3 regions of the Ruegeria sp. AG1 genome follow, and region 2 is predicted to be linked to each of the others. Evidence: riboswitches for the same ligand, from Rfam matches in the RefSeq annotation. Region 2 holds a riboswitch; each other region holds the start of a gene.

Region 1 (4,628 bases), on a different contig from region 2:
GATAGCTGCTCTGATCCGACGGCATATGCAAAAAAGGCTGAAGCGCTTGCGCCATTTTTGACAGTCCTGACGGTCAACGCGCATGACGCGTTAGACCTGCAGCAGGTTCTGGCTTGGTGTCCGGCGGGTCAGACAGCAGCTTTGGTCGGGTCATCTGGGGTTGGCAAAACAACGCTCGCCAACGGAATGACCGGTCAGGATCAGGCAACAGCCGCAATCCGCGAGGATGACGCACGAGGCCGTCATACCACGACGTCTCGCGCCTTACGTCCGATGCAAAATGGCGGTTGGCTGGTCGACACCCCCGGCATGCGCGCCCTGCGTCTGCTCGATGCCCAGGACGGGGTGGACGAAGTCTTTTCGGACATTCTGGAGCTGGCCCAAACCTGCCGGTTCTCGGATTGCCAGCATGAGGCCGAGCCCGGTTGCGCTGTGCAGGCGGCGATTGAAGCACACACACTGGATGCAGATCGGCTGGAACGCTGGCGCAAGCTGAGGCGCGAGGATCAGCGCAACTCTGAGACCGTGGCCGAAGCGCGGGCACGCGACAAAGCCTTCGGCAAGATGGTCCGATCCGCGATGCACGGAAAATCCGCGCGGCGCAGCGATTGAAACAAGGGCGCCGGTCCGCCGGCGCCCCCCATCAAGCGATCAATCGTGGCCAGAGCACCGCATTTCGGCGGGCAAACACACCGATATGGCCGATTTCCCGAACGCCAAACTCTTCCGGTGACAACAGGTGACGGCGTGCTTTCGGACCATAAAGCTCGGCCAACCGCCAAACGGCAGCTTCTGGGACCATCTCATCATCTGTGAAGGCAAATAGGTCGACGGGAACGTCAGCATCCTGCCACGTAGCTTGCGGCAGTGTGTCTCCGATCTCGGGCAGATAGCTTTGCGGCGCGGTGCACCATTTGCGCCATTGCCAATAGACCTTAGGCGGTAGGTCTGTTCCAAACCCAAGTGCCTTGCCCGGCAAATACCCTAGGCCGCTCACGACCAGAGGCACATGCCCATACCAGAACAACCCGGCCAGAGCGCGGTACGGCCAAGGATGATCGCCCAATTTCACAAGGCCAGAACAGACGCAGATCATGCGATCAATCTTGTCGATATCCGGCTGCACTGGCCCCAGCATCCCTCCAAGCGAATGACCAACTGACCATTGCTGCGCCAGCGGGAACCGTCGGCGCATCTCGGCCCGCGCGGCGGGCATGTCCTGCAACGCCCAATCCGCCATCGAGATCTTCGACCGACGCTGTGGCCCCGATTTCGAATGACCGAATTCCCGGTAGTCATAGATCAGACAGGCGATATCCCGATCCGACGCCAACCACTGTGCGAAATGCTTGTAGTAGTCACGCGGAACTCCCGTCGCGCTGTTGACCACCACTACGGTTTCGGGCTGCGCCACGGGCCGGTAAATCCGCCCGGACAGGGCGCCATCCCCCACCGGGATCTGAACATCTTCGATCAGCACTGTTTGGTTTGAATCCAACATGGGTATCCTCGGTGGAAAACTGAACTGATGAGTTCATATTGCAACTTGACCCCAGACAGCCCATGCAAGTCAACTGCGATCCCGCTTGACCACGCGTCCACTTCGCGGATCGGCTTTCCGCAACGCAGAAAGTTCAACTTGACTCAGAATGGTTATGAACGCTAGCGATAGTGCGATGGTTCCCGGCTTTCGCAAGAGGTCGGGATGAAAAGGGAACACGGTGCGGTTTTACCCGGCTCGCTCGGGATGAACCAAATCCGCGACTGCCCCCGCAACTGTAAGCGGTGAGCGATGTCGAGGAGCCACTGGCCGAAAGGCCGGGAAGGTCGGCAAAGCGATGACCCGCAAGTCAGGAGACCTGCCATTGTCAACATAACCCAAACTCGGGCGGGGTGTCCGGGCAGGCCGTGACAGACCCTATCTGCCCCACCTGATCCCAGCCCCTGTCCACCGCGCGGAGGGCGCAGGATGATCTGGAAGACGAAGACACATAGGTTCTCAGCAACCATCTGCCAACATACGGGCAAGACTTGCCCTGCATTGGCACGGCTGGCGCGTTCGATGGTTGACGCGCTGGACCAAGCCGGTCCGGCGACCACATCGGATTTCGAAATCGAAGGCAGCAGCGACCTGACCCATTGCACGGACGGCTGCCACGCCCGGTTTCGGGCCAGCCAGTCTCGGGTGCGGGTCTATTGCGGAGCGGATCCTAATGCCGACAGCGAGACCCTCGATCGCTACGCCGACCTTATGTTCGGTACCGAAACGAACAGCCTGCCTAGCGCAGCGATGACATCCCTGCCCTGCGCTATGCTCGAGGCATCAGTGATTGCGCCGCGCAAAACGACCCCGGCGGAACTGCAATTGTCGGCTTAGGAGTCTGCCAAAGCTCGGGCGGGCAAGGTGGCCCAGTGCTTCTGTGCATCGGTTTCGACCGCGCAGGGGCGTAGCTTGCGCAACCGATCCAGCGCTTGGGTTGGAGCCTCGCCGCATTCGATCATCAACCTCAGCACCACCATGCCAGAGCGACCACATCCGCCCTGACAATGGACAAGCACGCGCCCTCCACCAGACAAAGCCTGCCGCGCCGCGGCACTAACATCGGGCCATTGCGCATCAACCTCTGACGGTGGCACGCCGAAATCCTGAATCGGCAGATGCACCCAGCGGCTGGCGCGCCCCTGAACGTCGCGGCCAAAATCGCGGGCTCCAAACTGGACCAGCTCGGCCTCGGTTGTCATCGAAAGCACGAGCCCCGGCCTCCAATCTCCAATCGTTTCAAGGTCGCCTGCATAGTCGCCGCCCTTTCCCGGCATCGACGTTAGGGCAAGTGTGCCCCCGCCCACTTGCAAAGCATGAATGACCAAATTCGTCATGACAGCATCCCCCCGGAAGCGTTGATCCTGACTTTAGGCTTGATTCACAATCCGAAGATTGTACCCCTGACGCGCCAGTTTCCAAAACAAAATCGTTCTTCAACTCATGTGGACGCGGGCGGCGCGGGCCTCTACGCTGCGGTGACGTTCCGAATCCGCCAGAGCAGACATGACCGACTCAGACAGCCCCGCCTATCAGGTTCTCGCCCGAAAATACCGCCCGGAAACCTTTGCCGATCTGGTGGGTCAGGATGCGATGGTCCGCACGCTGAAAAACGCGTTCGAGGCGGATCGTATCGCGCAAGCCTTTGTCATGACAGGCATTCGTGGAACCGGCAAAACGACGACCGCACGGATCATTGCGAAAGGCATGAACTGTATCGGACCGGACGGAAATGGCGGACCCACGACCGAGCCCTGCGGTCAATGTGAGCACTGCGTTGCCATCATGGAAGGTCGTCATGTCGACGTCATGGAGATGGACGCAGCCAGCCGCACCGGCGTGAATGATATTCGCGAGATTATCGACAGTGTTCGCTACCGTGCAGCCTCGGCCCGCTACAAGATCTACATCATCGATGAAGTCCACATGCTGTCGACCAGCGCCTTCAACGCGCTGCTCAAGACGCTTGAGGAGCCGCCGGCGCATGTGAAGTTCATCTTCGCCACAACTGAGATTCGCAAGGTTCCCGTCACGGTTCTGTCGCGCTGCCAACGCTTCGACCTACGTAGGATCGAGCCCGAGGATATGATCGGCCTGCTGCGCAAGATCGCCTCAGCTGAGAGCGCAGAGATTGCCGAGGATGCGCTGGCGCTGATCACCCGTGCTGCCGAGGGATCTGCTCGCGACGCGACCTCATTGCTGGATCAGGCGATCTCGCACGGGGCCGGAGAGACGACGGCAGATCAAGTACGCGCGATGCTGGGCCTGGCGGATCGTGGCCGGGTTCTGGATCTCATGGACATGATCCTGCGGGGCGATGCAGCTGGGGCGCTGACCGAGCTTGGTGGCCAATACGCCGAAGGGGCTGATCCACTGGCCGTGCTGCGTGATCTGGCTGAGATCACGCATTGGGTCTCGGTCGTGAAGATCACCCCGGACGCAGCCGAAGACCCCACTGTTTCCCCGGATGAACGCGCCCGTGGCCAGCAGATGGCTGAGGCCCTCCCCATGCGGGTACTGACTCGGATGTGGCAGATGCTGTTGAAAGCGCTTGAGGAAGTTTCAGCCGCCCCCAACGCCATGATGGCTGCCGAAATGGCTGTGATCCGACTGACTCATGTGGCCGACCTGCCCAGCCCGGAAGAACTGATCAAACGGCTGCAGGATACGCCTCCTCCCCCTGGAGGCGGGCCTGGCGGTGGGATGCCCATTCAAAGCAACGGCGCGGCCCCGGTCGAAGCCCGCGCCACTACAAGCTACGCCCCTGCGCCACGCGGGTCCGGCGGCGCACCAGTCGCCGCCTTGGCGCAAGATACACAGACGGCACTGGCGCGATACCCAAGTTTCGAACATGTGGTCGAGCTGATCCGGAACAACCGAGACGTCAAGCTTCTGGTCGAGGTCGAAAACGGCGTGCGGCTGGTCTCTTACCAGCCAGGACGGATCGAATTCACCCCATCGTCGCAAGCTCCGACCGATCTTGCACCACGGCTGGGATCGGCCCTGCAACGTTGGACTGGCAACAGATGGGCGGTGTCCATTGTATCGGATGGCGACGCTCCGACGATCGCCGAAATCCGCGATAAAG
Region 2 (4,628 bases):
ATCGTCAGGAACGATATCATCCAGATCGGGCTGATCCGCTTCGGTCTCAACCGGAGCTCCAAAGCTTTCCTGATGATAGTTGTCCATGTCAAAGCCAAGACCCGACAGAGCGTCCCGAACAGCTTGCATGAACGGCTCCGGACCGCAGCAATAGACCTCACGATCCAGATAGTCTGGGGCCATGAGGCCCAGCATCAGCTGGTTGAACTGACCCTGGTAGCCGGTCCAGGGGCTGTAACGATCCGCTTCCTCTACGACGAACTTCAGATCCAGACCCGGCGTCCGACTTGCCATCTGCTCCAACCGTTGGCGGAAGATGATCTCGGACGGGCGCTTGGCGCAATTGATGAAGACTACATCCAGATCGCGGCCTTCGTCCCACATGCAAGTTGTCATCGACATCATAGGCGTGATGCCCGACCCCGCCGAGACGAACAGATACTTGGCGGCGACGCTTTCAGCATTGGTGAACGGACCCGCCGGGCCAATTGCCCGCATCCGCATACCCGGCTTCAGATTGTCCAGCATCCAACGAGTACCGATGCTGTCCGGCTGCGCCTTGGCCGTGATCGTAATGGATCGCGGACGTGATGGGGATGACGAGATCGTATAGGTCCGATGCACAACGCCTCCCGGCTGCCCCGGTGCCGGAATCTCGAGCGTCAGGAACTGACCCGGATGGTAGGCAAACAAAGCCCCGGACGGGGCGCGGAACGTAAAGCTGGCGGTGTTTGGCGTCTCGGGCACGACCGAGACGCATTCCAGCCTCTCATCATCCTGCCAGATCGAGGCAACAGCGTTCAGGTCTTTCATCTCCGTCACTCCGCCGCCATCGTGTTGGGCGCAAAGTGACGCGCCAAAGCGCTGCAATACCAATCAGTGAATTGCAGAACACCGGATTCCTGGACCCCCGAATACGGCCCCGGCACATAGGCCGGACTGTTGATGCCCATCTGGTTGTCTTCCACCACGCGGCGATCTTCATCATTGGTGGCCATCCAGACCTCAGTCAGGCGCTTGACGTCATAATCGACCCCTTCGATCGCATCCTTGGTGACCAGCCACTTCGTGGTGACTTCGGTCTCGGTCGGGCTGACCGGAGTGACGCGGAAGACAATCGAGTGATCGGCCAGGAAGTGGTTCCATGTGCTGGGATAGTGGAACTTCAGCAACGTCCCCGCATCGGCAAAGGGCGCGCGGCCCAGAAAGCGGCGCACCGCAGATTTGCCGTCCAGAGTGTAGCTTTCCGCCCCTTCCTTAAGCGGCATCCGCGCCAGACGGTATTGCCCGTCATCATGCAGATAGAACTGCGACGGCATCCCTGCAGCCTCGCAACGGTCGAAGTGAGCTTGCATGAAGGCCGGGGTTTCACCCCCTTCAATACCGGTTACCGAGGGATCATCAGGGAAGGTCCGGCACAGCGAAGGGTGGTTGCCGCCGCAGTGATAGCACTCGCGGTTGTTTTCCCAAACAAGCTTCCAGTTGCCCTTTTCGATGATCGTGCTTTCAAAGGCGACCTTGGCGTTGTTCAAATCATGCGGCTCCAGATAGGGCCGTGCTTTATTGGCGAAGGTGTCGAAATCGGGGGCTACATCTGCAAGACAGATATAGACCAGCCCGGCCAGTTCCCGGCAGTGGACGGTTTTCAGCCCGTGTTGTTTGGGGTCGAAATCAGGCCCCATATCACGCGCCCACAGCAATGAGCCGTCAAGCTCATAGGTCCACTGGTGATAGGGGCAGACCAGTTTGGGCGAGTTCCCCTTGGCCGCTTTGCAGATGATCGACCCGCGATGGCGGCAGGTGTTGTGGAAGGCCCGGATCTGATTGTCCGCACCGCGCACGATGATCACGCGGTATGCGCCCACAGTGTAGGTTACATAGTCGCCTGTTTTCACCAGTTCACATGCCGGAATGGCAAATAGCCAGTCGCGGTAGTGGATGGCCTCAAGATCGGCCTGAAATACATCTGGATCTGTATAGAATGCCTGTTCAAGGGCATAGGCCGGGTTTCGACGCGCCAACAGGCTTTGAACGTTGCTCACTTCTGGCTCTCCTGCCGCGCCCCGCGGCTTAGCTTGGGCAGATGACATCAGAGGCCAGTCCGGAGCCGTGCGAGGATCACGTCCGAAACTTGTGCCCCCACCGCCACCCGCGGTTTGACATATATGCAAGGCTGGTTTCCGGACTTGAAAGGGGCTTACGCCCGGTTTCGACACCTTCCCGGGATCCTCGTCCCAGTGGTTACCTGTCGAACCTGACCTTCCTTACCGTTGCGGGGGCAGCGCCGGAATTGCACCGGCTTCCCAATTCTCTGCCGCCTGAGAACCAAACAGCAGCACCTCACACGCGCAACCTACTCGGGGATGGATTCGTGGCTGAAAGCCTTGCGACATTTCCAAAAACAAAACAGACATGGCCAGCAAAAACTGGCACCTGAGACAGAGAAGCATTTTCATCCCGGAATCAGACGCATGCCACGCCGCGCATTGCTGACGACCCTACCTTTTGATCCAGATCAGCGCAGACAACTTGATTCATGTTGCAATCTCGGAATGATACAAGTGGGCCTTTCCTTTGCTAAGGCTCTCACGCCGAAGGATTTCTGATCAAACATGGCCCTTCGGCGCGCATCGCAAAAAAGGGGAGGAGTCACATGGAAAGCTCCGTTTCTGATGAGGTGATGGCAAGGCTTCCGTTCTGGGTGACCCCTCCGGGAGAGACCGACGGCTTTCTAATCGTTGTCGGATTGTTTCTGGTCATGGTGCTGCTTGGGTTCGGCGCGCTGTATTTTACGGTGCAGGCCATTCCCGACCGAATGGCGGCAGGCGCGCACAAGGTTCAGATGCAGTTGGTCGGCGTTCTTGGATTGATTTCGCTATTCACTTTGAACAATGCTTTCTGGGTCGCAGCCATTTTGATCGCGGCCGTGCCTTTGCACGAAATACTTCCCCTAAATCCGGAAACGGACACCGCGGAGAGCTCCGATGCTTGAGCTGATATTCTCTGCGCTAATTACTGTCGTTCCGGACTACCTGTATCGTCGCTACAGGCAGGGCAAGCGATGGGGCCACGAAATCACCCTGTTCAATATATGGTATGAATTGCGGTGGGGCTTGACGGCCTGCGCGATTCTGGCGGTCACGCTGATCACGGTGATCTTCTATTTTCACCCCTCAACGCGGAATGTTTCTGCCGCATTTCGCACAATAACTATTCTTTCCGATCGCGCAGGGCGGGTTGCCGAAGTCTACGTTGCCAATAACGACAGAGTGAAAGCTGGCGAGGCTATTTTCCGACTGGATACCACCCGGCAGGAGGCTGCAGCACAAACAGCGCAGCGTCGAATCGCAGAGATTGAGGCCGCTTTGGGCCTAGCCGCAACAGACATTGCCAGCGCGACAGCGCGGGTTCAGGCCGCCGAGGCCGATCTTGCACAGGCCACGCGGGATTTGGAACGCCGGCTGGAGCTTGCGGAGCGAAACAACACCGTCGTCAGCGAACAAGAATTGGAACGTCTGGAAACGGCCATGTCGGCTGCCGAAAGTCAGCGCGCAGCCACACTTGCCGCTCTGGACGGGGCCAAACTGCGCCAGACCACGCTTTTGCCCGCGCAACTTGAAACCGCACGCGCCGCCTTGACAGAGGCAGAGACCGAGATCTCAAAGTCGACCGTGTTTGCCGAAGTCGATGGAACAGTCCTGCAATTCCTGCTCAAGCCCGGCGACGTCGTGAACCCCATTCTGCGGCCCGCCGGAATTCTGGTCCCCGACGTGACGGGTCAAGGGCGTTTCATCGCGGCCTTCGGTCAGATTTCAGCAAGCGTTCTGAAACCCGGCATGTTGGTCGAGATCACCTGCGCCTCCAAACCTCTTACGATTATTCCGATGATCGTTGATGACGTTCAGGGCGCGATTGCTGCAGGGCAATTCCGACCGGGTGATACCTTGCTTGATCAGCAGGATCGCGCCCGTCCCGGTACGGTGACCGCCTTCCTTGCACCGATTTTTCCAAAACATCTTGATGGCATTCCACCCGGAAGCTCCTGCGTTGGTGTGGCCTACACCAGCCGCGCGAAAGAGATTGATGCCGGTGAAATCAGGGGCTTTTCGGCCCTTGTGGCCCGGATCGTGGATGGCATGGGAATAGCAAACGCCATCGTTCTGCGCGCGCAGGCTATTCTGCTGCCAGTCAAAACGCTGGTTTTCAATTAACACCAGCCAGAGAGGGCAAATTCAGCCATGACATGCGAGGCCAGCTACATTTGTAGTTTTCTGTCCGTATTCTTCTGGGACCTGATTTATCTGTCACCGATCCTAGTGTTTTTGTTGGTCGTGATCTGCGTACTGGGGATATTAATGGGTCGGATCGAAGGCTGGCCCGCCGGACCTAGCCTCTACCATGCCTTCATTAATGCCACCACGGTCGGCTATGGCGACATCAGACCACATAAACCCGCTGGCAGGTTTCTCTCGGTCATCAACGCGCTCACTGGCTTGATCCTAATGGGGATCATTGTCGGTATTGGCGTCCATGCCGTCGAGGCTGCAATGTCGATAACACTGTCTGGCGCCCGCGGCGTTCCAGCGTTCACCTGACTCATCTGGCGACGTTTTGAGCTCAGGGTGACA
Region 3 (4,628 bases), on a different contig from region 2:
GGCGGACCGTCCACCAGCGCAATGCTGACCGCGCATCAGACGGTGCTGAAGAACGGCGCCACCAAGCGGATCGGGCCTTTTGCCGTGCCGAAATGCATGTGTTCCACGATTTCAGCGAACCTTGCCACAGCCTACAAAATCAAGGGTATCAACTACTCGATCACCTCGGCGTGCTCGACCTCGCTGCATTGCATCGGCAACGCGGCGGAACAGATCATGCTGGGCAAGCAGGACGTGATGTTCGCAGGCGGCGGTGAGGAGCTGGATTGGACCCTGTCCTGCCTGTTTGACGCGATGGGCGCGATGTCGTCGAAGTATAACGACACTCCGCAGAAAGCATCGCGCGCGTTCGATCAGGACCGCGACGGCTTCGTGATCTCGGGTGGCGGCGGCATTGTCGTGCTTGAGGATCTGGACCATGCGCTGGCGCGTGGTGCCAAGATCTACGCTGAGGTGACCGGCTATGCTGCAACCTCGGACGGTCATGACATGGTGGCGCCGTCCGGCGAAGGCGGTGAGCGCGCGATGCGTCTGGCTCTGTCGACCCTGCCAGAAGGCCGCAAAGTTGGTTACATCAACGCGCACGGCACCTCGACCCCGGTCGGAGATGTGGGCGAAGTTGAAGCCGTGCGTCGCATCTTCGGCGAAGGCAACGTGCCGCCCATCTCATCCACCAAGTCGATGACCGGGCACGCACAAGGCGCGGCCGGCGCGCTTGAGGCGATCTTCTGCCTGCTCATGCTGGACAATGATTTCATAACACCGTCGATCAATGTCGACACACTAGCCGAAGGCATCCAGCCCGGTGAAATTGCAACTCAAGTGGTTGAAAATGCAGGTTTAGATTCGGTCATGACCAACAGCTTCGGCTTTGGCGGCACAAACGGATCCATGATCCTGTCAAAGTATAACGGGTGAACGAGATGTCGGAAGTTCTAAAAGGGAAACGCGGCCTGATCATGGGTGTCGCCAATGACCGGTCGATTGCCTGGGGTATCTCGAAAGCGATGCATGAAGCAGGGGCTGAGCTGGCTTTCACCTATCAGGGCGACGCGTTCGGGAAGCGTCTGCAGCCATTGGCCGAAAGCCTCGGCAGCGACTTCATGGTGGATGCGGATGTCACCGATGACGCCTCGCTGGACCGCGCCTTTGGCGAGTTGGGCGAACGCTGGCCAACCATCGACTTTGTCGTTCACGCGATTGCCTATTCGGACAAGAACGAGCTGACAGGCCGGTTTCTGAACACCACAAGGGCCAATTTCAAGCACTCGATGGATGTGTCGGCCTACTCTTTCATCGAGGTCGCCCGTCGCGCCTATCCGCTGATGAAGGACAATGGTGGCTCGCTGCTGACGCTGACCTACCAAGGCTCGAATCGTGTAGTTCCGAATTACAACGTCATGGGCGTTGCCAAAGCCGCGCTGGAATCGGCGACACGGTATCTGGCCAACGACCTCGGCCCCGAAGGCATCCGTGTGAACGCAATCTCGCCCGGTCCGATGAAGACCCTGGCCGGGGCGGCAATCGGCGGTGCGCGCAAGACCTACAAGTTCTGCGACCAAAATGCACCCATGCGCTCGAACGCTACGCTGGAGGCCGTTGGCGGCACGGCGGTTTACCTGACCTCAGACGCGGGGGCCTGCACCTCGGGCGAGATCATCCGGGTGGATGGCGGTTTCCACGTGCTCGGAATGCCACAGCCGGATTTCATGTGACCATATCTTTCCCAGACGCCGCCAAGATTTGACCATCTTTCGGCGTCAGGGATATGGGCATGAGCAAAACTGACCAGATCCTTGCCAGCAATACGCGTGGCACCCAGACCAAACGGAAGTCGGGGTTCCTAAGCCCCCGCGCCCGTGTTCTGCTTTTGACGCTGACCACATTGCTGGTGTTGTTCGTGTTCTTCACGCAACCGCAAGTCCGTGCAGCGCTTGACGGGCTTTGGGGCTAGAACCCCAAGCCTTTAGCTCACCGAGACAACCTCGATATCGAAAATCAAATCCTGCCCAGCCAGCGGGTGATTGGCGTCCAGCGTCACCGTGGCCTCGTTCGCCTCTACAACCGTTACCGGCAGCGCCTGACCGTCCGGGGTCTGCATCTGCAACTGGGTTCCCGGCTCTAGTGGGATATCATCCGGAATACCCTCACGCGGGATGTCCTGCCGCATCGCCGGGTTGATCGGGCCATAAGCGTCGACACAGGCAATCTCGACCCGCTTCTTGTCACCAACCGCCAGTCCTGGCATCGCACTGTCCAGGCCGGGTATGATCTGGCCCGAACCAACCACGAACTCTAACGGATCGCGCCCGTCTGAGCTGTCAAACACGGTCTCGTCCAGCAGCGTGCCAGTATAGTGGATGCGAACGGTGTCGCCTTGTTTGATCTCAGACATTGGGCCTCCGGGGCTTGTGGGAAATTAGGCGCCGAACACAAGCGCGCTACGCCGGAGTCTGACGCAGCGCAGGATGCATCCATCTGATTCTGATGTCCAGATTACGTTGCAAGCGCGCGCATTCTCTGGTCGTCGCTTGCACGCGTGCCTGCAATGCCCAGTGGGCAGAACGGTAACATCCCATCCTATCGACAAGATGTTATCGCTACAGTCTTAAATAGAGATTGACCGATGATGGGAATCTCTGCCATCAGCGTCCTCATGTCCGGTTCCGGGTTCGCCCGGAGAAAAGGGAATGCGGTGCGGGGAATTCTGATCCACCCAATGCCGCAACTGCCCCCGCAACTGTAGGCGGTGAGCAGGGCTGACACGCCACTGGGTTCCACCCGGGAAGGCCAGCCCGATGCTTTGACCCGCAAGTCAGGAGACCTGCCGGATATGCACCCTCGGAAGGGGTGTGTCACCGATGCCGGGGTGTGCATCGGGCCGATGCCCTCATTTCGGGTACATGGTCTCGTTCGCCCCGATATCAAGCAAGAAACGTGCCGGGGTTGGCACGAAGGACGAAGGAAAGACCTTGTGAAGAAACTATTTTGCACGGCTGCGGCTGCGCTGGCGATTCCAGCGATGGCACAGGCGCATTTTCTGCTGGAATACACCACCGACACGCTGATCGAGGCACCGGGCGACGTGCCGGTCAAGCTGATCTTCTGGCACCCGTTTGAAAACGGCCATGTCATGGATCTGGAAAAGCCGCAGGAATTCTACGTGATCCACAATGGCGAAAAGACCGACCTGTTGGACACGCTGGAACCCATCCGCTTCTCAAGCCCTGAAAACGAAGGCGCGGCCTTTCAGGGATCTGTTCCGGTCAAGCGTTCTGGCGACTACGTGATGGTCACGGTGCCTCAGCCCTACTACGAAGAGGCCGAGGATATTTATATCCAGCAGATCACCAAGGCGTTCCTAAACCGCAACGAACTGCCGACCGACTGGATGAACCCCGCAGGTCTGGCGACCGAGATCGTGCCGCTGAACAAGCCCTACAACATCATCGCTGGCTCGACCTTCACCGGTCAGGTTCTGGCAAATGGCGAACCGGTTGCCGGCGCTGAGATCGAGATCGAATACATGGCCGCCAAGCCCAGTTTTGACAACCAAGCCTCGTCCGAGCCTACCGTTTCGCCGATGCCGGGTGGTGCTGTTGTCGCAATTTCTGACGCCAATGGCTATTTTTCCTTCGGTGTGCCGAAAGCTGGTTACTGGGGCTTTGCCGCCCTCGGTGCTGGTCCTGAAACCGAACATGAAGGCAAAGAGCTGAGCCAGGACGCGGTGATTTGGATCCGCGCCTGGGACATGGAGTAACCCCCGATGCACATCGTCGACGGAGCCCTGTCCAACCCGGTCGTCATCGGCGGAGCCGTTGCCGCCGCTGGTGGGGTCGCAATGGGCCTCAGGTCGCTGGATCTGGACCGCATCCCCACAGCAGGGGTGCTGGCGGCCAGTTTCTTCGTGGCCTCGCTGATCCATGTTCCGATCGGGCCGTCGTCGGTGCATCTGATCCTCAACGGTCTGGCCGGGCTGCTGCTCGGCTGGGCCGCCTTCCCGGCCCTGTTTGTGGGCCTGCTCCTGCAAGCCGTTTTCTTCGGCTTCGGCGGGCTGACGGTACTGGGGATCAACACGCTCAACATCGCCTTTCCGGCCGTACTGGCGGGGCTGCTGTTCCGACCCCTGATCGGTCGCGGCTCACCTGTTCATGGCGCGATCTGGGGCGGCATAGGCGGCGCCTTTGCCATTGCGGCCACGACCGTCATGGTGGGCATCTCACTGGCCCTGTCAGGGGACGAATTCCTCCCCGCTGCCAAGCTGGTCTTCTTTGCGCATATCCCCGTGATGATCATCGAGGCCGTTCTGACCGGATTTGCCGTTCTACTGGCACGAAAAGTCAAACCTGAACTGTTCCTGACAAGGCCCGCCACATGAGAAAGATTGCCCTCATCCTGGCCCTATGCGCGGCCCCTCTGCCCGCGTTGGCCCACAAGGTGATTGCCGGTGTTTTTGCATCCAGCGATGCGATCGAAGGGGAAATCGGCTTCTCCAACGGCACCATGGCGACCGATACCGAGGTTGTCGTGACCGATCCAAACGGGGTCGAGCTGGGCCGGGCCACGACCAACGCAGACGGGTTCTTCATCTACACGCCCACCACAGCCGTCGCCCATACCTTCTTTGC

What was found. A riboswitch is a leader RNA that binds a small molecule or an ion and turns the genes downstream of it on or off. The one in region 2 is predicted to bind cobalamin.
Region 1: another riboswitch for cobalamin. It lies ahead of ACR0B5_RS10170 (hypothetical protein); the one in region 2 lies ahead of ACR0B5_RS00475 (aromatic ring-hydroxylating oxygenase subunit alpha).
Region 3: another riboswitch for cobalamin. It lies ahead of ACR0B5_RS09560 (DUF4198 domain-containing protein); the one in region 2 lies ahead of ACR0B5_RS00475 (aromatic ring-hydroxylating oxygenase subunit alpha).

The regions. Positions count from the first base shown of each region.
Region 1 is NZ_JBQFYU010000005.1:375,019-379,646, forward strand. It holds gene rsgA (ribosome small subunit-dependent GTPase A) at 1-612, shown strand, start outside; gene ACR0B5_RS10165 (alpha/beta hydrolase family protein) at 644-1,501, opposite strand; cobalamin riboswitch at 1,661-1,881, shown strand; gene ACR0B5_RS10170 (hypothetical protein) at 1,970-2,377, shown strand; gene ACR0B5_RS10175 (phosphatase domain-containing protein) at 2,374-2,877, opposite strand; gene ACR0B5_RS10180 (DNA polymerase III subunit gamma/tau) at 3,047-4,628, shown strand, end outside.
Region 2 is NZ_JBQFYU010000001.1:104,602-109,229, reverse strand. It holds gene ACR0B5_RS00480 (FAD-binding oxidoreductase) at 1-813, opposite strand, end outside; gene ACR0B5_RS00475 (aromatic ring-hydroxylating oxygenase subunit alpha) at 819-2,090, opposite strand; cobalamin riboswitch at 2,155-2,358, opposite strand; gene ACR0B5_RS00470 (hypothetical protein) at 2,654-2,992, shown strand; gene ACR0B5_RS00465 (HlyD family secretion protein) at 2,985-4,211, shown strand; gene ACR0B5_RS00460 (potassium channel family protein) at 4,239-4,595, shown strand.
Region 3 is NZ_JBQFYU010000005.1:248,539-253,166, forward strand. It holds gene fabB (beta-ketoacyl-ACP synthase I) at 1-918, shown strand, start outside; gene ACR0B5_RS09545 (enoyl-ACP reductase FabI) at 924-1,715, shown strand; gene ACR0B5_RS09550 (hypothetical protein) at 1,775-1,954, shown strand; gene ACR0B5_RS09555 (FKBP-type peptidyl-prolyl cis-trans isomerase) at 1,967-2,395, opposite strand; cobalamin riboswitch at 2,645-2,846, shown strand; gene ACR0B5_RS09560 (DUF4198 domain-containing protein) at 2,975-3,760, shown strand; gene cbiM (cobalt transporter CbiM) at 3,767-4,378, shown strand; gene ACR0B5_RS09570 (cobalt ABC transporter permease) at 4,375-4,628, shown strand, end outside.